Regions from separate parts of the Stenotrophomonas sp. 86156_Sma genome, predicted to be linked through region 1. Evidence: predicted binding sites of a transcription regulator. Region 1 holds the regulator's gene; the other holds the start of a gene.
The links. The regulator FliA, encoded in region 1, starts transcription of late flagellar genes. The targets are predictions, from matches to a motif close to TAAAGTTTNNCNNNCNNNGGCCGATAA.
Positions count from the first base shown of each region.

Region 2: ACZK33_RS21045 (methyl-accepting chemotaxis protein) is a predicted target of FliA. The motif match lies at 1,759-1,785, and genes of this name have one in related genera.

Region 1 is NZ_CM151157.1:2,390,004-2,401,597, forward strand. It holds gene ACZK33_RS11180 (flagellar motor protein) at 1-302, opposite strand, end outside; gene ACZK33_RS11185 (chemotaxis protein CheA) at 404-2,236, opposite strand; gene ACZK33_RS11190 (protein phosphatase CheZ) at 2,239-2,844, opposite strand; gene cheY (chemotaxis response regulator CheY) at 2,844-3,236, opposite strand; gene ACZK33_RS11200 (RNA polymerase sigma factor FliA) at 3,294-4,037, opposite strand; gene ACZK33_RS11205 (MinD/ParA family ATP-binding protein) at 4,034-4,921, opposite strand; gene flhF (flagellar biosynthesis GTPase FlhF) at 4,908-6,530, opposite strand; gene flhA (flagellar biosynthesis protein FlhA) at 6,676-8,736, opposite strand; gene flhB (flagellar biosynthesis protein FlhB) at 8,781-9,911, opposite strand; gene ACZK33_RS11225 (putative bifunctional diguanylate cyclase/phosphodiesterase) at 10,030-11,594, opposite strand, start outside.
Region 2 is NZ_CM151157.1:4,542,659-4,554,252, reverse strand. It holds gene ACZK33_RS21060 (response regulator transcription factor) at 1-287, shown strand, start outside; gene ACZK33_RS21055 (VOC family protein) at 310-681, shown strand; gene ACZK33_RS21050 (arylamine N-acetyltransferase family protein) at 773-1,612, opposite strand; gene ACZK33_RS21045 (methyl-accepting chemotaxis protein) at 1,814-4,351, shown strand; gene ACZK33_RS21040 (PepSY domain-containing protein) at 4,430-6,952, opposite strand; gene ACZK33_RS21035 (TlpA family protein disulfide reductase) at 7,594-8,157, opposite strand; gene ACZK33_RS21030 (protein-disulfide reductase DsbD family protein) at 8,154-10,535, opposite strand; gene cutA (divalent-cation tolerance protein CutA) at 10,532-10,870, opposite strand; gene ACZK33_RS21020 (endonuclease) at 10,939-11,594, opposite strand, start outside.

The DNA of each region.
Region 1 (11,594 bases):
TCCACCTGCGATTCCAGGCCCAGCAGGCCCTGGCGGCGGGCGATGTTGCTCCACTCGACGATCTGCTGGATCAGTTCGCGGCGATCGCTGTGCGGCGGGCGCACGACCCAGCGCACGATCTTGAAGGCATGCTTGAACACCGCCGGCGAGGTATGCAGCAGGATCGCGGCGACGGTGCCGACGATGACGATCACGAACGCCGCAGGCGACCACAACGACGCCAGGCCGGCGCCCTTGAGGATGCTGCCGCCGACCAGCGAGGCCAGGGCGAGAAAGAGTCCAATGAGGCTGAGTCTATCCATGGTTCCGGTATCGGCGTGTATGAATGGGACTTGAGACACCGGTAGATCGCGTACAGACGGTAGTCACAGTTTTCGGGGCGCCGGGCATGGCCCGGCGGGGGTCATCGCAGCCCGTCCACGTCCAGGATCAGCGCCATGCGACCATCGCCGATCAAGGTTGCACCGGCATAACCGCGCAGGCCGCGCAGCGCCTTCGGCAGCGGCTTGATGACCACTTCCTCACGCCCGCGTACCTGGTCCACGACCAGCCCGAAGCGCGCTTCGCCAGCCTGCAGCACCACGATGGTCAGCAGCGGCGAGGCGGCCGGCGTCACATCCAGCCACTGGCGCAGATCGACCAGCGGCAGCGTGTGCGAGCGGCGGTCGAGCACGGCACGGCCATCGAACCAGCCCAGCGAGGTGCGCGGCGCGTGCAGCACTTCCATCACGCGGGCCAGCGGCAGCGCATAGACGTCCTCGCCGGCCTGCACCAGCAGGGTCGGCAGGATCGCCAGGGTCAGCGGCACGCGGATCAGGAAGCGGCTGCCACGGCCCAGCTCCGACTGGATCTGGATCTGGCCGCTCAGTTCGCGGATGCGTGACTGCACCACGTCCATGCCGACGCCACGACCGGAGATGTCGGTGACCTGCTGCTTGGTCGAGAAGCCGGGCAGGAACACCAGGTGCAGGCACTCCTCGCTGCTCAGGCGCGCGGCGGCTTCCGGATCGATCAGGCCCTTCTCGCGCGCCTTGGCACGCAGCTTTTCCGGGTCGATGCCGGCGCCATCGTCCTGCACCTCGATGCTGACGTAGTCGCCTTCCTGCTGTGCGGACAGGCGCACATGGCCCATCCGTGGCTTGCCCTGTGCCTCGCGCAGGTCGGGCATTTCCACGCCATGGTCGATGGCGTTGCGGACCAGGTGCACCAGCGGGTCGGCCAGCGCTTCGACCAGGTTGCGGTCGAGCTCGGTCTCGGCGCCGATCAGTTCCAGGTCCACTTCCTTCTTCAGCGAGCGGGCGACGTCGCGGGCAACCTTGGGGAAGCGCGAGAACACCTTGCCCACCGGCTGCATGCGGGTGCGCATCACTGCCGACTGCAGGCGGGCGGTGGCGATATCCAGAGTGGACACGGCGCGGTCCAGCTCTTCATCGCGCAGGCGTGCACGCAGGGTCTTGAGCCGATTGCGTGACAGCACCAGTTCGCCGATCAGGTTGACGATCGCGTCCAGGCGCTTGGTGTCCACGCGCACGGTATGTTCGGCCTCGGCCAGCGGCTTGGCGGCCGGCTTCGCCGCCGGTGCCGGTGCGGCGACCGGGCGCGGCGCTGCGATCGGTGCCGGTGCCACCACGGCCGCAGGCTTGGTGCCCGGTGCCGCGCCACCGTGCAGCTGGTCGAGCAGGGCTTCGAACTCGTCTTCGCTGATCAGTCCGTCGTCGGCCTTCTTCGCTGGCGCGACCGCGGTCGGCGCGTTGCCACCATGCAGCTGGTCGAGCAGAGCCTCGAATTCGTCGTCGGTGATCAGGTCGCTGCCACCCGCGGTGGGTGCTGCGGCGGCGGCGGGTGCAACCACGGCACCGCCGTGCACGTCGAACTGTGCGATCAGGTCCGGCGGCGCATAGCCCGGCTCGGTGCCGGAGGAAACCGCGTCCAGCATCGACTGCAGGTAGTCCAGCGATTGCTGGGCCGCGTCGAAGTGGTGGGCCTGCAGCACGGCCTGGCCGGCACGTGCGGCGCCCAGCGCCTCTTCAGCGGCATGGCACAGCTCGACCATGGCGGTGACGCCGAGGAAGCCGGCGCCGCCCTTGAGCGTGTGGTAGCCGCGGAACACCGCGTTGAGCTGGTCGCTGTCCTGCGGTGCCTGCTCCAGCGACACCAGCTGTTCGCCGAGGCGATCCAGGATCTCCTGCGCCTCGATGATGAAATCGGCAGTGATGTCGTCGGATACCGCGCTCATGCTTACAGCCCCAGATCCGACAACAGGTCGTCGGCGTCGTTCTGCGAGACCGCGTGGCGGTCCAGTCCCTTCAGTGCCGGCCCGGCCAGTTCCGGGTCGGTGCGATGCTGTTCCGGCGGCAGGCCGAGCGCGCCGAAGCCTTCGTGCACGCGGCGGACGATGCCGACCACGCGACGGATGATCTGCCCGGTCAGGTCCTGGTAGCTCTGGGTCAGGGCGATCTCGGTCAGGTTGTGGCGGATGCGCTCGAGCTGCGCGTCCTGGCCCGGCTGCAGGCCTTCGGCGCGCAGCTGTTCGGTCAGGCTGCGGCATTCCTCGGCCAGGTCCAGGGTGCGGTGCGTCGCCTGTTCGGTCATCGCCACCACGTGGTCCAGTCGCGCGCAGGCGTCGTCCAGTTCGCCGGCTTCGCTCGGCACGGTCGGCAGTTCGCCCAGCGCCTGTCCCAGCTCGCGGGCCAGCCGCGAGAGGCCGCTCATCATCGGCTGCGTGCGCAGCGCGACCAGCCCGTCGATGCGCTGCCGCCAGGCGGCCTCGTCACCGGATTCGAGCGCGTCCAGGGCCTCCTGCAGGCGCAGGGCGAGGGCGTTCTTGTCGACCGTGGTATCCATCAGGCGCTGGCCGCCAGGCGTTCGAAGATCTTGCCGAGCTTCTCTTCCAGCGTCTGCGCGGTGAACGGCTTGATGATGTAGCCGTTCACGCCGCTCTGGGCAGCTTCGATGATCTGCTCGCGCTTGGCTTCTGCCGTGACCATCAGCACCGGCAGGGTCTTCAGCTTGGCATCGGCACGGATGGCCTTGAGCAGCTCGATGCCGGTCATCACCGGCATGTTCCAGTCGGTGACCACGAAATCGAACGGCTGGCTCTGCAGCAGCGACAGCGCGGCATGCCCGTCCTCGGCTTCGGCGGTATTGGTGAAGCCCAGATCGCCCAGCAGGTTCTTGACGATTCGACGCATGGTCGAGAAGTCGTCGACGATCAGGATGCGCATGTTCTTGTTCAAAGCAGAATTCCTTTGTTGTTCATTCCGGATGGCCGGGGGCAGCCGCCTCGGGGATGTTCATTCTTCGAGGCCTGCGTCGGCAGCCTCGAACAGCTTCAGCCGGCCACGCAGGCGCAGTACCGCCTGGCCGTGGATCTGGCAGACCCGCGACTCGCTCACGCCGAGCACCGCGCCGATCTCCTTCAGGTTCAGTTCCTGCTCGTAGTACAGCGAGAGCACCAGTTGTTCGCGCTCGGGCAGGTGGCCGATGGCCTTGCCCAGCTCGCGACCGAACTCGCCGCGCTCCAGTACCTGCTGCGGTGTCGGCCCGCCCTGGGCGACGGTGTCCAGCTCGCCCTGGTCCTCGATGCGCGATTCCAGGCTCAGCACCTGGCCACGTGCAGCGTCTTCCATCAGCCGCAGGTACTCGGGCAGCGGCATCTCCATCGCGGCGGCCACTTCAGTGGCGCTGGCGGCACGGCCACTGCTCTGTTCCAGGCGGCGGATGGTGGCGGCGGCATCACGTGCACGGCGGTGCACCGAACGCGGGACCCAGTCACCACGGCGGATCTCGTCGATCATCGAACCACGGATGCGGATCGAGGCGTAGGTCTCGAAAGAAGCACCCTGGTCGGCGTCATAGCTGCGCGAGGCTTCGATCAGTCCCATCATGCCGGCCTGGATCAGGTCGTCGACCTCGACGCTGGCCGGCAGGCGCGCGGCCAGGTGGTGGGCGATGCGCCGCACCAGGTCCGAATGCTGGGCGATGACTTCGTTCGCCGCCGAGCGCTGCACTTCCCTGTACTGGGCTGCGCCTTTCATGCCGTCACCCCACGCTGCTTGAGGATGCGTTCGAGGAAGAACTCGACGCCGCCACGCGGTTCGGTCGGCGCCTGCCAGCGCGCGGTACGGCGCGCGATCTCGGTGATCGCCAGCGCCGCCGGGCTGGACGGATAGGCCTTCACCACCGGCTGCTGGCGCTGCACCGACAGGCGCAGCCAGTCATCCTGCGGCACGCAGCCGAGGTAGTTCAGCGAGACATCGGCAAGGAACTTCTCGCAGACGCGGGTCAGCTTTTCGTACAGCACGCGGCCCTCGTTCGGGTCGCGCACCATGTTGGCCACCACCTGGATGCGGTCCACGCCGCGCTCGCGCGACAGCACCTTGATCAGTGCGTAGGCGTCGGTGATCGAGGCCGGCTCGTCACAGACCACCACCACGGTGTCCTGTGCGGCCTGGCAGAAGGTCAGCACGCCATCGGTGATGCCCGCGGCAGTGTCCACCACCATGATGTCCAGCTCGCGCTCCAGTTCGGAGAACACGTTGACCAGGCCAACGTGCTCGGCCGGGGCCAGCTCGGCCATGTGGCGGCGGCCGGATGCGGCCGGGACCACCAGCACGCCGTTCGGGCCTTCGACGATGACGTCATCCAGCGTGCAGCGGCCGGCGACCAAGTCGGCCAGCGTAAAGGTGGGGTTCAGCCCCAGGATCACGTCGATGTTGGCCAGGCCGAGGTCGGCGTCCAGCAGCAGCGTGCGCTTGCCCATGCCAGCCAGTGCCACGGCCAGGTTGGCCGACACATTCGTCTTGCCCACGCCGCCCTTGCCGCCAGTGACCGCAATGGTGCGCACAGGGCCGAGCGGCTCGCTGCGGGTGGCCGACAGCGGGAAGGTCTTGGTCAGCTTGGCGTACTCACGCGACGGCATGGTTCAACTCCGGGTTGCAGGGCATATCGGCCGCGCGGCGCAAATCTTCAAGGCGAAGTACAAGATTGGCTGCACTGGCCCGGTGCAGGTCCTCCGGGACGTCCTGGCCATCGGTCACCCAGGTGATCGGCAAGGCATGATCCACGGCCACCGACAGGGCGTTGCCGAAGCGGCCGGTCTCGTCCAGCTTGCTCAGTACCAGGCCCTGCAGGTTGGCCGCGCCGAAGCGGCGGACCACCTCGTCCATGTCGCCGAAGCTGGTGTTGGCCGGCAGCACCAGCAGGGTGCGGACCTGGCGGGCGGCACGCAGCCACTGCAGCTGGGCGGCCAGGGCGCGGTCGCGCGGGCCCAGGCCGGCGGTGTCGATCAGCACCAGCTTGTAGTCCTTCAGGCGTTCCAGCAGCTGGTCCAGGTCGGTGCCGCTGTTGGCCTCGTGCACGGCGATGCCGAGCTGGCGGCCGTAGCCGTACAGCTGCTCGCGGGCACCGATGCGGGTGGTGTCGGTGGTGACCAGGGCCACGTCACGCGGCGCGTGCTTCTCGGCGAAGCGCGAGGCCAGCTTGGCGATGGTGGTGGTCTTGCCAGCGCCGGTCGGGCCGACCAGGGCGATCACGCCGCCTTCTTCCAGCGGGTCGACCGGGGCGATCGGCAGCTTGCGCGAGATCAGCCCCAGCATCAGGCCACGGCCACGGTGGGCTTCGGTCTCCAGCGGGATCTGCATGGCCACGTCGCGGGCCAGGCCGGCATCGAAGCCATACTCGTCCATCAGGTCCAGCGCGGTGGCGCGCACCGGGCAGCCGCGCAGGCGCTCGTCGGTGAAGCGGTTCATCTCGCGCTCGATCACATGGCGCATGCCGGCCACTTCCTGGCGCAGCTGGCGGATCTCGGCGTCGTCCTGGGCCACCAGGGTCAGTGCCGGGGCTGGGGCCAGCACGGGGGCAGCGCCGGTTTCGTCGCTGGCTTCGACCGGTGCCGGTTCGCTGGCGACGATCCCGGGCTGCGCTTCGGTCACGGCAGCGGTCGGCAGCGGCGGCGGCTGCACGGCCGACGCCGCGCTTTCGTGATGCGTCTCGTGCGGCGGGTCGATCTGGAAGCGGGCGCGGTTGGCCGGTGCGGCGGTGCTGGGCGCCGGTGCGACGATGGCTTCGGCGAACGGAGCGAAGATCTGATCCGGCAGCGCCGGTTCGTTGACGGCGGCGCGTGCCAGGGTGGCGGCGAAGCCGGTGCTGCCGCGGGTCGGCACGATCTCGTCGGCGCTGTCCAGGGTGCGGCCGGTGGCGCCGACCGCAGCGCGGGCGAGGGCAGCCACGGCCGAGGTGGTTGCGGCGACCGGTTCCGGTGCCGGGGTATTGCTGCGGCGGCGGGTGACCGCGGCGATCACCGCGTCGGCGGCGGTGCGCGGCTTCGGCGCCGGCGGCGGAGCGATGTCACGACGCGAGGCTTCCAGTGCACGCTGCACGGCGCTCTCGTCGTAGTTGGCGGCGGCGACGATCTCGATGCCTTCCTCGATCCGGCGGTTGGACAGGATCACGGCGTCAGGACCATGTTCCTTGCGCACCAGGTTCATGGCCGAGCGCATGTCGGCGGCGACGAATCGTTTGATTTTCATGCTGTGGTCACGGGACGAAGACGGCGGGGTGGCGGTCGGAGAACTCGGGTGGTCGGTGGTCTGCACGGTGCGGGTTCCCCTTGGTATCTGTCTGTTGCGTTGGTTCGAAAGTGGTGTCTGTTTTCTGGCGCATCGGAGGGCGGCGTCAGCTGATCGTTCCGACCAGCTTCAGGCGCTTGTCCTCCGGCACCTCGCTGTAGGCCAGGACCGACAGCGACGGAACGCTGTGGCGGACCAGGCGGGCCAGCGCGGCACGCACCGGGCCAGGTACCAGCACGACCGCGGGCTCGTTGCGGGCTTCCTGCTTGCTGACACATTCGGCCAGGCTCTGGTGCAGTCGCTCAGCGAGTCCGGGTTCCAGCGCGGCGCCGTTGCCCTGCGTGGACTCCTGCAAGACACGTTCCAATTGTGGGTTGAGCGTGAACACCGGCAGCTCCGCCGACATTCCGGCGATCTCCTGCACGATGAAACGACCCAGTGCGGTGCGCACGGCGGCAGTCAGCACGGCCGGGTCCTGGCTGTTGGGCGCGTGTTCGACCAGTGATTCAGCGATCTTGCGCAACTGGCGGATCGGAATGCGCTCGATCAGCAGGTTCTGCAGCACGCGTACCACCGCCGACAACGGCAGTGCCTTCGGCGTCAGATCTTCGACGAGCTTGGGTGCGCTCTTGGCCAGGTTGGCCAGCAGGTGCTGCACTTCTTCGTGGCCGAGCAGTTCCGGCGCGTGTTCGCGGATGAGGTGCGAGAGGTGGGTGGCCACCACGGTGGCTGGATCGACCACGGTATAGCCCAGCGTTTCAGCCTGGGCACGCTGGTGCGGTTGGATCCAGGTGGCATCCAGGCCGAATGCGGGGTCCTTGCCGGCGATGCCTTCCAGCGCGCCGAGCGCGCTGCCCGGGTCCAGGGCCAGTTCGCGGTCGGGGTGGATCTCGGCGGTGGCCACCGGTACGCCGTGCACCAGCACGCGGTAGCCGTTGGCCGGCAGTTCCAGGTTGTCGCGGATGTGCACCGACGGGATCAGGAAGCCGACGTCCTGGGTCAGCTTGCGCCGCACGCCCTTGATGCGTGCCATCAGTTCGCCGCCCTGGCTGCTGTCCACCAGCGGAATCAGCCGGTAGCCGACCTCCAGGCCCAGCGGATCGACCGGGCGCAGTTCGTCCCAGCTCAGTTCGGCAGTCGGAGCCGGCGCGGCCGGGCGGCCGAGTGCGTTGAGCGCGGCAGCGTCATTGCCTGCGGCTGCCGGATCGGTGGCCGCGGCCTTGCCCTTGCGGTAGACCTTCCAGGCGATGAAGCCGAGGATCGCGGACAGTGTCAGGAAAGCGACGTTGGGCATGCCCGGCACCAGGCCGACCACGCCGATGATGCCGGCGGTGATCGCCAGCGCACGGTACTGCCCGAACACCTGGCCGGTCATGGCCTGGGCCATGTCCTGCGAACGCGAGGCGCGGGTGACCAGCATGGCCACGGCGCTGGAGACCAGCAGCGCCGGCAGCTGCGCCACCAGGCCATCACCAATCGACAGCAGGGTGTAGGTGGCAGCGGCATCGCCGAACGGCATGCCATGCTGCAGCACGCCTACGGCCAGGCCGCCGAGCATGTTGATGAACAGGATCAGGATGCCGGCAATGGCATCACCACGGATGAACTTGCTGGCACCGTCCATCGCGCCGTAGAAATCGGCTTCCTCGCGGACTTCCTCGCGGCGCAGCTTGGCTTCTTCACGCGTCAGCAAACCGGCGTTGAGGTCGGCGTCGATCGCCATCTGCTTGCCGGGCATCGCGTCGAGGATGAAGCGCGCGGTCACTTCCGAGACGCGGCCGGCGCCCTTGGTGATGACCACGAAGTTGATGATGGTCAGGATCGCGAACACCACGATGCCGACCGCGTAGTTGCCGCCGATCACGAACTCGCCGAAGGCGGCAATGACCTTGCCCGCGGCGTCATGGCCGTTCTGGCCGTTCAGCAGGATCACGCGGGTGGAGGCCACGTTCAGCGCCAGCCGCAGCATGGTGGTGATCAGCAGCACGATCGGGAAGATCGTGAAGTCCAGTGGGCGCTTCACGTAGACCACCGCCAGCAGCACCATCAGCGAGATGGCGATGTTGAAGGTGAACAGGGCGTCGAGCACCGGTGCGGCCAGCGGCACCACGACCATGGCCAGCAGGGCCAGCACGATCAGCGGTGCGCCAAGGCCCTGGCGGATCATTTCCAGCGCGCGGCGGGTGTTGAAACCGGTGGAGGGCTGGGCGCTCACAGGCGGCCTCCCTTGCCGAATTCATCCACCTGGATGTGCGGGGCGTCCGGCATCGGGCCAGTGCGCCAGGCGCGCAGCTGGTAGACGTAGGACAGGACCTGGGCGACGGCCGAATACAGTCTCACGGGGATTTCCTTTCCGAGTTGGCCTTCCCGATACAAGGCGCGTGCCAAAGGCGGGGCGGAGACAATAGCGACCTTGTTGCCGTCGGCCACTTCACGGATGCGCAGCGCGGTCTCGTCCACACCCAGGGCGACCACTTTGGGGGCGTTCATGGCGCCGCCTTCGTACTTCAGGGCCACCGCGTAGTGGGTGGGGTTGACCACCACCACGTCGGCAGTGGGCACCGCCTCCATCATCCGGCGGTTGGCCATCTGCTGCTGCAGCTGGCGGATGCGGCCCTTGACCTCGGGGCTGCCCTCGCTTTCCTTCATTTCCCGGCGCAGCTCTTCACGCGTCATCTTCAGCTTGCGCATCCAGTTCCAGCGCTGGTAGGGCGCATCGATGGCAGCCAGCACCAGCATCGCGCCGGCGGTGGCCAGCAGCAGGCGCAGGGTGAAGCCGAGCCCGTCGGTGATGGCGGTCTCCAGCGGGTGGTGGATCAGCCCGCGCAGGGTGTCGAAGCCGGTCCACACCACCAGCCCGGCGGCAACGCCGACAAAAGCCACGCGCAACAACGACTTGGTGAACTCGGCGATGGCTTCTGGGCCATACAGGCGCTTGAGCCCACTCATCGGGTTCATGCGGTTGAAGTCGGGCATCATCGCCTTCTGCGACCAGCGCAGGCCGCCCATCACCAGCGGGGCGACGAAGCTGGCCAGCAGGCAGACCAGCACCAGCGGCGCGATCACCAGCATGAACTGCAGCAGCAGGTCGCCGAAGTGGCCGAACAGTGCCTTCGGGTTCTGCCGCAGGCTCTGCTCTGGGCTGAGTGCATGCTTCATCCAGGCGCTTGCACCGCGGCCGATCGAGCCGCTCATGGCCATCACCGCCAGTACGCCGGCGCCGAACACGGCGGCCGTGCCGAGCTCGCGCGAGCGCGGCAGGTTGCCCTGTTCACGGGCGTCGCGCAGGCGTTTTTCGGTAGGTTGTTCGGTCTTTTCGCCGGCGGATTCGTTCTCGGACATCACGGGCACTGCGGCAGGGGATGCCGGGGTGCGTGCAAGAAGTGTTCCGTGATGGGTTCATGTGCCAACCAAGGTTGGCATCTACCAGAGCAAGTGCAGGTGGGAGCGCAGCCTGGATTTACCCCGGCGGGTGCTGCGTCGGCGGGCTCTGCGCCAGTTCCACCCGAGGCCGGGGCAGGTCATGCAGCTGCATGAAGCGCGCCGCATCCACCGGGCGGCCGAGCAGGTAGCCCTGCAGGTAATCGCAGCCCAGCCGCTCCAGGTAGGCGCGCTGCGCGGCGGTTTCCACGCCTTCGGCCACGATGTCCATGTCCAGCGCGTGGCCCAGCGCCACGATCGCCGAGACGATCACCACGTCCTCGGCGCTGTGCTCCAGGTCGCGTACGAAGGCGTGGTCGATCTTGATTTCGGTGGCCGGCAACCGCTTCAGGTACAGCAGGCTGGAATAGCCGGTGCCGAAGTCATCGATGGAGATGCCCACGCCCAGTGCCGACAACGCCTGCAGCAGGCGCAGGCTGGTATCGGTATCGCGCATCACCGTGCTTTCGGTGATCTCCAGCACCAGGTGGCGTGGGGCAATGTCGTAGCGTTCGATCACTTCACGCACATCCTGCAGCAGGTGCGGCGAGCTGAACTGCACCGGCGACAGGTTCACCGACATCGACCAGCCCTCGTGGCCGGCATCGTGCCAGCGGCGCAGCTGCTGGCAGGCCTGGTCCAGCGCCCAGCGCCCGATCTCATTGATCGCACCGCTGCGTTCGGCCAGCCGGATGAAGCGGTCCGGCGGGATCAGGCCATGCTCCGGATGGCGCCAGCGGATCAGCGCTTCGGCACCGGCCACCTTCTGCGTGGCTACCTGGATCTTCGGCTGGTAGTGCAGGAACAGCTGCTCGCTGCCGATGGCCCGGCGCAGGTCGGCCAGCAGCCGGAACTGTTGTTCGGCGCTGTCATTCATCCAGTCGGCGAACAGTACGAAGGCGTTGCGTCCGGATTCCTTGGCCTGGTACATCGCTGCATCGGCAAAGGCCATCAGCTGCCGCTCGCTGGCAGCGTGATCCGGACAGATCGCCACGCCGATGCTGGCGGTCACCTGCAGTTCGTTGTCGGCCAGCAACGGCCCGCTGCCGACCGCCTGCAGGATGCGCCGGGCCAGCGTCGGCAGGTCCTCGTCGTGCTCGATGCGCACCACCAGCACGAATTCGTCACCGCCCAGACGGGCCAGCATGTCGTTGGGCCGAAGCAGCTGGCGCGTGCGTTCGGCCACCGCAACCAACAGTGCATCGCCGGCCTGGTGGCCGTAGGCATCGTTGACCTGCTTGAAGCCATCCAGGTCCATGAACATCACCGCGAAGCGGCTGCCGCCCTGTTCGGCTTCGGCCAGCGCCTGCACGATGCGACGCTGCAGCAGCAGGCGGTTGGGCAGGCGGGTAAGCGGGTCGTGCAGTGCGGCCTGGGTCAGTTCCTGCTGTGCGTCGGTCAGTGAGGTACTCAACAGGGAATTGCGCAGGCGCAGCAGTTGCGCCTCCACCCGCTGGTCCAGCCAGGAGACCACCAGCACCACGGCCAGGATGGCGACGGTCAGCACCACCACCAGCATGGCAAGCCATTCGCTCTGCAGCCCATCGCCGACGGCTGCGCCGCAGATGCTGCCTTCCGGAAAGCGTGCGGCGGCCATGCCGGTGT
Region 2 (11,594 bases), 2.2 Mb from region 1:
TCGAACGCGTTGCCGCTGGCGAGACCCTGCTGCTGCCGGTCAGTACCGATCCGGTGCGCGCGCGTTACCGCTTCCACGACGAAGCGCCGCCCACCGATACCTTCGGCGAACGTGAAGTGGCAATCCTGCGCCTGCTGGCCGGGGGCTACAGCAACAAGGAGATCGCGCGCAGCCTGTTCCTGGCCGAGGGCACGGTGAAGAACTACGTGTCCGCCATACTCGACAAGCTGGGCACCCGCGATCGCACCCGTGCAGTGCTGAAGGCGATTACCCTGCGCATCATCTGAGTGGACGTGGCAAGGAATGTCAGTGAACCCGATCCTGCATGTGGAAATCCCGGTGACTGACCTGGACCGGGCCATCACGTTCTACCAGCGATGGCTGCAGGTTGCGGTGGACGAACCTATCGTGCTGCACGACTGCCGGATGGCCTATCTGCCGTTCTCCGATGAGGCCGCCGGTGCCAGCATTGCGCTGGTGCACGGCGCGGACTATCTGCCTTCCGAGCAGGGCGCGCGCATCTACATCGGCGTCGGTGACCTGGATGCCAGCCTCGACCGTGCGCTGCAGGCCGGAGCCGAGCTGCGCTTCGGCCCGGCCGATGCCGGCGATTGGCGCGTGGCCGAGATCCGCGACAGCGAAGGCAACCGTATCGCATTGCAGGCGCGCACAGCGCCGTAACGTCAACGCTGCGGTGCGCGCATCTGTAGAGTCGAGCTTGCTCGACTGATTTTGACGTCGCCGTAGATGCATCAGTCGAGCAAGCTCGACTCTACAGCGTCGCGGCGCGTGAGCGCTGCAGCCAGTCGTTGATTGCGGGATCCAGCCGCGGGTCGTCCGGAAGCTGGATGCCGAAGCGCTGCTCCAGCACGTCGCGCACATCACCCACATCATGCAGCGGGCGCTTGTCCGGTGCCTGTCCGGGGCGGTACTCGGTGTAGTTGCCGCTGCCGATGGTGCGGCGCCAGTCCGGCCCGGTCAGCGACGCGCGCAACTGGCCGGGGAAACTGGAATCGGGATGGGTACATACGTACCAGTTGCCCACCACGTTGTCGATCGGCGCCGGCGCCTGCAGATCGAAGCGGTACATCGCCCGCCAGCCCTCGCTGGATTCGGCCGACAGCACGAAATCACCGCCGTCTTCCAGCCGCTGCAACAGGTAGCGTTCGTGCGGCGTGGCCTGCGGCTGCGGGTCATGCAGGCGCAGCGGTACGGTCGGGGTCAGGCTGCCAAAACCGGCATCCACCAGCCAGTCATCGCCGTCCACGTGCACGCGCAGCAGCAGATGGGTACGCGCGGTCAGTTCGCCGTCCTGGGCGGCCAGCAGTACGCGCGCGCTCAATGGCTGGGCATCGAAGCCCAAGGCCTGCAGCAGCGCCAGCAACCCACCATTGAGCTCGAAGCAGTAGCCACCGCGGCGCTCGTCAAGCAGCTTGCGCTGCACGCTGTCCAGGTCGATCGGCACCGCATCGCGCAGCAGGCAGCTGAGGGTTTCGAAGGGCAGCAGTGCGTTGTGGCGCTGCTGCAGCAGGGTCAGGCCGGCCAGGGTCCGTGGTGGCGGCGCATCCAGCTGCAGGCGCTGCAGGTAGCGGGGGACATCGAGCGTCGTCATGGGGCACCGGGCGGGGAAGGGAGGTCCACTGTGCTCCCCCAACCGGGGTTGAGGTCAAGCACGGCGGCCGTGTCATGCCCCCGTCGCCTGCACCCGGTACAAAGACCGCGTCCGCCAGTGACGGGGGACGCAGACGAAAAAAGGCCTAAAGTTGCCCTGAATTCGGCCGATACAGGTGCGTCCTTCCGCCTGGAGTCTGTCATGTCGGCCGTTGTCCCCCACCTCCGGTCCCTGCGCACGCGTCTTGCCACGTTGCGCTCGGCGTCCCCCGGCCTGCTGCTGTGGCTGCAACCACACCGGCTCAGCGTGGCCAACAAGCTCAAGGCGACCCTGTGGGTCTGTGGCCTGGGGCTGGTGGCGATCGCCGCTGTCTACGCCTGGACTGGCCATGCCAACGCCCTGGCCGCGCGCAGCCAGGCCAGCTACCAGCGCGGCAGCGATCTGGCTGCCAGCCTGTCCACGCGGGTGGCCGAAGCGCGCCGCCTGCAGACCCAGTATGCACGCAGTTTCGATGATGCTGACCGCAGCCAGTTGCTGGCAACACAGAAGGCCCTGCAGGCTGACCTGCAGGCGCTTCGCGCGATGCCGATGGACGCCGGCCGGCGCATGGCGCTGCAGGTGCTGACCGAATCGGCCGACGCGTTCTCGCAGGGTGTCGCCGCCCTGTTTGAACGGGTCGACGAGATGGGCCGCGGTGAGGCCGGCCTCGCTGCACAGCTGCAGCAGGCCGCCGAAACCCTGCAGGCACAGGTGGATGCGCTGCAGCGGCCGTCGCTGGCGCTGTCCCTGCAGAAGATGCGTAGGCAAGAGGCCCTGCTGCTGCTCGACGGTGATTCCACCCACGCCGACCGCGCCAGCGAGGAAAAGCTGCCGTTCGACCTCGCGCTGGCGGGCCTGCCCGCGGATGCGCAGGACGCCCTGCGCACCGGGATGGAGGGCTATCAAGGCGCCCTGCTGGGGTATACCGCTGCCCGCGTCGGCCTGGATGTGGAAGCGCAGTCGCTGCTGGATACCGCCGCGGGCGTAGCGCCGGCGCTTGCCGCTTTCCAGCAGGTGCAGGTGGCAGCGCTGGCCAGGGCGCAGGCGCGCCAGCAGGTCGGCGCGCGCACGATGAGCGTGCTGTTCGCATTGACCCTGCTGCTGGTGGCCGGCGTGCTGATCACCAGCCTGGTGCTGGTGCTGCGTGCGGTGCGCCAGCCGATCCAGGACACCCTGCGTTTCGCCAGCGACATCGCCGACGACCGCCTGGACACCACGCTGCGCGTCTACAACGCCAACGATGAGATCGGCCAGCTGGCCCGACGCCTGGTCGACATGCAGCAGCGCCTGCGTGCGCGCATCGAGACCGAACGTGCTGTGGCGCGCGGCAACACCCGCGTGCGCCAGGCGCTGGACAGTGCGCAGACCGGGCTGATGGTGGTCGATGCCGAAGGCCTGGTGGCGTACGCCAATCCGGCGCTGCTGGAGCAGCTGGAACGTCAGGGCGATGAGCTGGTGGGGAGCGATGCGGTACGCCTGCATCCGGCACTGGTAAGCCTGGCCGGCGTGCGACAACGCGAAGAACGCGAGATCGGCCATTGCGGTGTCCGCTATCAGCTGATCGCCAATCCCATTGTCGACGAGGGGCATTTCCTCGGCGTGGCGGTGGAATGGCGCAGTCGCGCGCTGGAAACCCTGCTGGAAACCGAAGTGGCAGCCCTGGTCGACGCGGCCGCGCACGGTGACCTGCACGGTCGCATCGCGCTGGAGGGGAAGCAGGGCTTTGTGCGTACGCTGTCGACCAGCATCAATCGCCTGTTGACCACCTTCGAGACCAACCTTGGCGATCTGCAGGCGCTTCTGGCCGCGCTGGCCCGCGGTGACCTCAGCGTGCGCATGGAAGGTGAACTGCAGGGCGTGTTCGCGCGCATGCGCGACGATGCCAACGCCACCGTCGCGCAACTGGGCCGCATCGTCACCCGCATCCAGCAGGCCACGTCCAGCCTCGACACCGGTGTTGGTGAGATCGTCGCCGGTCACCATGATCTGTCGCAGCGTACCGAACAGCAGGCGGCCAACCTGGAAGAGACGGCAGCGTCGATGCACGAGCTGACCGACACTGTTGGCCGCAATGCCGATGCCGCGGGCCGTGCGGATGCGCTGGTCAAGGGCGCGGCGGCAGTGGCCCAGCGTGGCGGCGAGGCGGTCGGCCAGGTGGTGGCCACCATGCATGGCATCAGCGAAGCCTCACGGCGGATCGGTGACATCACCCAGCTGATTGATGGCATCGCCTTCCAGACCAACATCCTCGCGCTCAACGCGGCGGTGGAAGCGGCGCGCGCTGGAGAGCAGGGCCGCAGCTTCGCCGTCGTGGCTGCCGAAGTGCGCCTGCTGGCTCAGCGCAGCGCGGAGGCGGCCAAGCAGATCAAGGGATTGATCGAGGATTCGGTGGCGCGTGTGGGCCAGGGCAACCAGCAGGCCGAACAGGCCGGCACCACGATGGGCGAGATTGTCGGCAGCGTGCAGCAGCTGGCGGATCTGCTGGCCGGGATCCGCAGCGCGTCGCAGGACCAGCATGCCGGCATCGCCCAGGTGAACCAGACCATCGTGCAGATGGAGGCCAGTACACAGCGCAACGCCAGTCTGGTGGAAGAGGCGGGGGCCTCGACCGCGCAGATGCAGGCGCAGGTGCATGCCCTGGCAGAAGCCGTGGGCGCGTTCCGTCTGCAGTTGATGCCACAGGCGCGCGCTGCGGCCTGATCCCGCTCCGGTAGTGCCGGCCGCTGGCCGGCACCGTCGATGATCCTGCCGGCCAGCGGCCGGCACTACCCTTGTGGCTCAGTACACGTCGCGCCGGTAGCGCCCGGTCTCCAGCAGCGCTTCCACAACCTCATCGCCCAGCGCAGCGCGCAGCACCTGGTCCACGCCTTCGGCCATGCCCTGCAGCGAGCCGCAGACATGAATCACCGCACCACGCTGCATCCATTCGCGCAGCGCATCGGTGGCGGCATGCAGGCAATCCTGCACGTAACCACCTTCCCCATCGCGCGAGAACGCCAGGTCCACCCGCGCGAGATGGCCATCGGCCTGCCACACTTCGATCTCGTCGGCGAACAGGAAGTCGTGCGCGCGCTGGCGCTCACCGAACAGCAGCCAGTGCCCGTGCTCGCCTGCATGGGCAGCTTCGCGCAACAGGCTGCGCAGACCCGCGATGCCGGTGCCATTGCCGATCAGCATCATCGGCACACCGCCAATGCGATGGAAACCGGGGTTGCGATGCACACGGGCCACGATGCTGGCACCGACCGGGGCATGCAGCGCCAGCCAGCCCGAGCCCAGCCCGGCTCGACCCGACAGGTCATGCACCAGGCGCACCACCAGTTCCACCACTTCATCACTCGTGGAGGAGGCGATGGAGTATTCGCGTCCGGGCAGCGTTGGCAATCCGGACAGCCACAGGCAGGCATCCTGCACCGCCAGCGCGGCGTCGGCCTCGGGCAGCTCGCGTTCACTGGCCAGCGCCAGCAGGGTGCGCGGGTGGCCGTCCACCAGCAGCGGCTGCAGCGGATCCAACCCCTGTGCCTTCAACACGGCGCTGGCGTGCCGTGCGTTGTGCCGGGGCGCGATATGCAGGATGTCGCCCGCCTGCCACTGCACGTCGGCCGGTGGCGCAAGACGGATGCGCCAGATGGCACCACCGATGCTGCCCGGATTGAGCCGGTCGCGGCCGAGCAGCCGCCATTCATGCATCTGCGTGGCCGCCGGCAGCACGCTGTCATCGGTGACGATGCCGGTCAGCGCGCCCAGCTGCAGCTGCCATTGGCGCAAGGCCGCTACCGAGGCGGCATCGACTTCGATGCGGTCGAACAACGGGCGCGCGCCGTTGCCGAGCAGCCAGCCATCAACCTGGCGACCGAAGCCGCAGTAGTGCGGGTACTGTCGGTCACCCAGCGCCAGCAGTCCAAACTGCAGGCCTGACAGGTCGAGTGTCTGTGCCATCAGCCGTCGTGCAGCGCCTCGCGCCGCATCCGGTGGCTCGCCGTCGCCGAAGGTGCTCAGTACCCACAGCACCTGCGCGGTGCGTGCCAGCTGCGCGGCATCGACGCGGGCCAGTGGCAGCACCTGCACCGCATGACCGGACGCCTGCAGCTGCGCGGCGGCGCGCCATGCCAGTTGTTCTCCCAGTCCACTCTGGCTGGCATGCACCACCAGCCACGGCGTACCACCGCCATCGGCAGGCGTTGCTGGCAGCGACTGGCGCAGGTCACGCGCGGCGCGCTGGCTGCGGCGGCGGTCCAGGTAGAGCATCCAGCCGGTGATGAAGAACAGGCTCATGCCCAGGCTGCTGAGCATCACCACCACGCGCCCGGGCACGCCGAAGTAGCTGCCCGAGTGCAGCGCGAACACGCTGGTGGCCAGCTGCGCGCCGGCGGCCTGGCGCGCATAGGGGCGGGCATCGAGCGTGGCCCCCGTGCCTGGGTCCAGCTGCAGCAGATCATGCGCGCGGTCATGCTGGCCGCCGCGCTGCGACGGATCACCGGCCATCACCCGCACGTTCAGTGCCTGCCCCGGCTTCTCCGGCAGGCGCAGGTCGATGTAGCCGGTGCGCACGCCGGGCAGTGCGTACAGCGTGGCTTCGATGCGTTCCAGGTTCAGGGCGGCGTCGGTGGCGACCTTGTGCCTGGCGGCCGGTGCGACGCCCAGCAGGGTGTTGGCGGCACTGCGATACCAGTCGAACGACCACCAGAGGCCGGTCAGCGCACTCATCAGGTAGATCAGCAGCACCCAGGTGCCGACCACCGAGTGCAGGCTCCACAGGAAGCCACGGCCGCTGCGTTTCCATTCCACCGCCAGCCAGCTGCGCCAGTGCCACCAGCGCCGCGGCCAGCGCAGGTAGAGCCCGGACAGGGTGAAGAACAGCAGCGCGATGGCACAGCTGCCGGTGATCCATTTGCCGCGCTCGCCGGCGGCGAGGTGGCGATGCAGGTCCTCGACGAAATCGAAGAACGCCTGCCCGCGCAGGGCGCTGAAGCGCTCGCCGGTGTACGGATCGAAGTAGACCCAGTGTTCCTTGCCACCGGCGAAGCGCGCCACCGAGGGCCGTTGCCCGGTGGCATCCACGCGCAGGCGTTGCAGGGGGCGATCACTGCCGGTCTGCAGCAGCGGCACCAGTTCGCTGAGTTCAAGCGGAAGCTGGCCGTCGGCATGGTGCTCGGCGATCTCGGCGAAGCCGGGATTGGCCGCGCGCAGCAGTTCATCCTCGAAGGACAGCACGGCGCCGCTGAGGCCCATCACGGCCAGCACGGCACCGGCGGTGATGCCCAGCAGCCAGTGCAGTTGGAACAGGACGTTCTTGAACATCGAAGGAGGAGGGCCTGGAAGGCTGCCGCCCGCATCCTGCGCAACAGCAAATGAGAATTAGTCGCGGAATTCTCCGTGGCGCCCCGGCTGCGGTCAAGCAGGGGATATCGGCCGGGCGGCGCCCGGCACCCGCGGTAGTGCCGGCCGCTGGCCGGCAACCTCAGAAGCAACAGCCGAAGCAACAGCGGGTTTCCTGTGAGGAGGCGGGGTGGGTCCGGTTGCGGGGGACGGCGTGAATACGTCCATGTAGCCTCGGTCGCGCCATCCATGGCGCTCACGCCCCCTCAACCGGACCCACCCCGCCTTCGACAGTTTCCTGCGATCTGTCGGAAATACTTTTGGGGTCAGATCCGTTTTCCGCAGGAAAACGGATCTGACCCCGGAATTTCATTCGATATCTGACAGATGTGTCGACCAAGGTCGACACCTACCAACAGCCGCGAAGATCTGTCAGAGGTGGGGCGGTGTCGGAGTGCGGGGTGTCAGCCGCATGGATGCGGCTGCCAAGCTTACAGGGATGTACTTGCAGCGTCCCCGCACTCCGATACCGTCCCGCCAACCCACGGAATGCCCGCTTTGGGTGTTGCCGTTGCCGTTGCATTGAGCAGGGTGCAGGGCTGCAAGCCCTGCAAAAAACACCCTCACTTCACCCAGCTGTCGATCTCGCCGTGGGCGAACGGCCCCAGCTTCGCCTTCACCAGCCGGCCCTGTGCATCGAACAGCACGCTGTAGGGCAGCAGGCCCTGCGTATTGCCCAGCTGCACGCTGGCATCGCGTGGCCCGGGTGTCTCGATCACGATCGGGTAATCCACCGGTACCCGCTGCAGGAAACCGCGCACGTCTTCCGGCGTATCCAGCGCCAGGCCAAGAACCTGCACACCGTTGTCGCCCTGGGTGTGGGCAAAGCGCGCCAGTTCAGGCATTTCTTCAACGCAGGGCGCGCACCAGCTGGCCCAGACATTGATCAACAGCGGGCGGCCGGTAGCGTGCTGGCGCAGGTCCAGCGGTCGGCCTTCAAGATCGGGCAGCGACAGCGCGGGCAGGCTGTCGCCGACCTGCAGGGCGGGTGCCACCGCCGCCACCGCAGGCGCCGCTGGCATGGCCTCAGGTGCAGCCGGCGCGGGAGCCAATCGATGCCCGGCCCACAGGCCGAGGCCGGCGGCCAGCACCGCTGTCCACAGCAGCGCTGGCCGTTGCCATTTCATCGTGCGGTGCGCAGCAGCGCTTCCTCGACCACCGCCTGGGTCAGCAGGGTCGGCAGCACGGTCGGCGGTGCGCCGGGGCCGTACACCACGTACAGCGGCACGCCCACGGCCTTGTGCTCTTCCAGGAACGTGGTGATCTGCGGATCGACGTTGGTGTAGTCACCGCGCATGTACACCGCGTTGGTGCGCTTGAGCAGTTCCTTGAACTCTGGGCGCGACAGCACGGCGCGCTCGTTGGCCTTGCAGCTCACGCACCAGTCGGCGGTCATGTTCACGAACACCACGCGGTTGTCGGCGCGCAGGCGATCCAGCAGCTGCGGCGAGTATTCGACCACGTTGTCAGTCGCCGCCTGTGCGGCACGCGCCGGCGCTGCCAGCTGGGTCACGCCCCAGGCAGGAACCAGTGCACCGATCGCCAGCAGCACGCCGAGCAGGGTGACGGCGCGCGAGCCGGTCCAGCGGTTGCGTTCAAACAGCCACAGGCCGAAGGCCAGCAGCAGCAGGCCACCCAGCACCAGCGCCATGCCGTCCACGCCGCGCTGCTTGCCCAGCACCCACAGCAGCCACAGCACGGTGGCATACATCGGGAAGGCCAGCACGTGCTTGAGCGTTTCCATCCACGGGCCCGGCTTGGGCAGGCGGCGCGCCAGTGCCGGCACGAAGCCGATCAGCAGGAACGGCAGGGCCAGGCCCAGGCCGAGGAACAGGAACACGGTCATCGCCTTCAGCGGCGGGGCAATGAACGCGTAGGCAATCGCGCCGCCCATGAACGGGCCGACGCAGGCACTGCCGACCACGCAGGCCAGCGCACCGGTGAAGAAATCACCGGCCGGGCCACTGCGGCTGGCCAGCGACTGGCCGAGGTTGCCGATGCCGCCGCCCAGTGTGAACACGCCGGACAGGCTCAGGCCCACCGCGAACATGATGTAGGCCAGCGCCGCCACCACGCCCGGGTGCTGCAGCTGGAAGCCGATGCCGACGGCGTTGCCGATCGCGCGCAGGCCAACCATCAACGCACCGATCACCGCGAACGCGACCAGTACGCCCAGCGTGTACCAGAGGGCATGGCTGCGCGCGCGCTGCGGGCTTTCGCCACTCTGCGCCAGGCTCAGGACCTTCAGCGACAGGATCGGCAGCACGCAGGGCATCAGGTTCAGTACCAGGCCACCGGCCAGCGCCAGCAGCAGGACCCATACGAACGAACGGTCCGGATTCGGCGTGGTCACCGGCGGTCGCGTGCGCAGCGCGTTGTCACCCTGTGCATCGGCGGCGAACTCACTGCTGGCGGTGCCGTCACCTGCAGCAGGGGTCGTTGCATCCGTATTGGGCACGGTTGGCAGCAGGCGCAGCGGTGCGCCGTTGGCGGCTTCGCGTGGTGCGCCGTTGGCAGCGGGCAGCGGGCTGATCACCTCATTGCGCGGTGGCGCCTGGTCGGCACTGCTGCTGACCTTCCCGGCCGGAATGGACAGCTTCACCCGGCGGGTCATCGGCGGGTAGCAGATGCCGTCGGTCTGGCAGCCCTGGAAGGTCACCACCAGGGTGCTGTCGACCGCATCAGTGACAGTGCGGCGCAGCGGCAGCGGCACTTCCACCTGGTTGAAGTACACCGAGACATCGCCGAAGTGTTCGTCGCGATGCGACTGTGCGGCAGGCCAGCGCAGCTTGTCGGCCAGCACCCCGGTGCTGCCGTCCAGCTTCACCGAAGTGCGGTCGCGATACAGGTAGTAGCCCGGCGCCGGGCTGAAGCGCAGCAGCAGGGTATTGCCGTCGCTGGCGATGGCGTCGAAGCCGAACGCCTGCTCCGACGGCAGCGGCAGCGCCTGGCTGTTGTTGGCCGCGCCCGGCAGGCGCAGGCCACCGCTGTTGCCGGCACCGGCCAGCGGGTTGTTGAACGGGCTTGCGGCACCGGCACGGGCGGCAGGCACCGCGGCCGCCGCACCGGCGCCCGGCAGGGTGACCTGCACCACGCGCTTCTGCGGCGGGTAGCAGACACCGGCATCGGCGCAGCCCTGGTAACGCACTTCCAGGCTGATGGTGCCGGCGGCGTCGGTCGGCGTGCCGGGCAGGGTGGCCTGCAGGCGTTCGCGATAGGTTTCGACTTCGCCGAAGAAATCGTCGTGGTGCTTGTCGCCCTTGGGCATCTGCAGCGCGCCGGCATTGAAGGCCGGGTCCGCCTTGACGCTGGTGCGGTGGCGATACAGGTAATAGCCCGGTGCGATCTTGAACTGCAGTTGCACCTGGCCACGCTCGGCGGCGGTCGCGGTCAGTGCGAACGCCTGGTCCACCGGCAACAGGTCTTTCTCATCCAGGGCGAACGCCGGCAGCGAGAGCCACAACAGGGCGCACAAGGCGGCGCCACGCGCAAACAGAGTCTTCAATCAGTGTCCTCCCGGGTCTGTGCCCGGATCCAGTCCAGATACGCCGGCAGGCCGGCCCGGGTTTCGACCGCAATGCACTCCGGGAGTTCATACGGATGCAGTTCGACGATCCGGGCAATCGCGTCATCGACGCGACTCGCGGTGGTCTTCACCAGCAGCTGCAGTTCGGTGTCGGTGGTGACCTCGCCCTGCCAGCGGTAGGTCGACTGCGCGCCCTCCAGGCGTGTGACGCACGCGGCCAGGCGCTCGCCAACCAGCGCGTGCGCGATGCGCTCGGCACTGGCCCGGTCCGGGCAGGTGGTCAACAGCAGCAGGACGGGATCGACGGTCGACATGACCGTCGAGTATAGGGCCGCCGCCGGGTCAGGGCCCGGCGGCGGCAGTGGACCGCTGCGTTGCGCGGTCAGTTGGCCAGCTGGCAGGAGGCCGGCTTGGCCGAGGTGAACAGGCCCGGGGTCGCCCACTCGGGGTGGTCGATGAACGGGTTGCGGTTGCCCTGGAAGCTGTAGATCACGTCGTTGCGGGCACGCTCGGCATCATCCGGCGGATCGGACAGGTGCCAGTCGATCAGCGTCGAGAGCAGGCCCATGTAGGCCGGCGAACTGCTGGTCTTGACGATCCTGCTGCGGTCGTCGGTCAGCTCCAGGTCCGGCTCGGACTGGCCGGTGGCCGCATCCTTGCCGCCCTCGTAGCGGATCGCCATGTACATCACCGCACGCGCCATGTCGCCCTTGCGCTTGCCCCACACCTCGAAGGTGCCGGTGTTGCCGTCCGGCGTGCGCACCCAGTTGGAGTTGCCCGGGTAGCCGCCGCTGCCGCCGCCCTGGCCGTTGTTGGCCTCGGTGGCGCGTTCGCCGCAGTTGGCGTCGCACTTGCCGAACGGCTTGTTGCCACGGTCGGCGTTCCACTGCGCGTCGGTCAGGTACAGCATGTGGGTGTCGGTGTACGGCGCGTACGGCAGGCCCTTGTCGCCGGTGGTGCTGGCAAAGCCCAGCGAGTTCGGCCAGGTGTGCTCGCGGTTGTACTTCAGGCCGCCGCCGCTGCCGGCGCGGTCGGTCA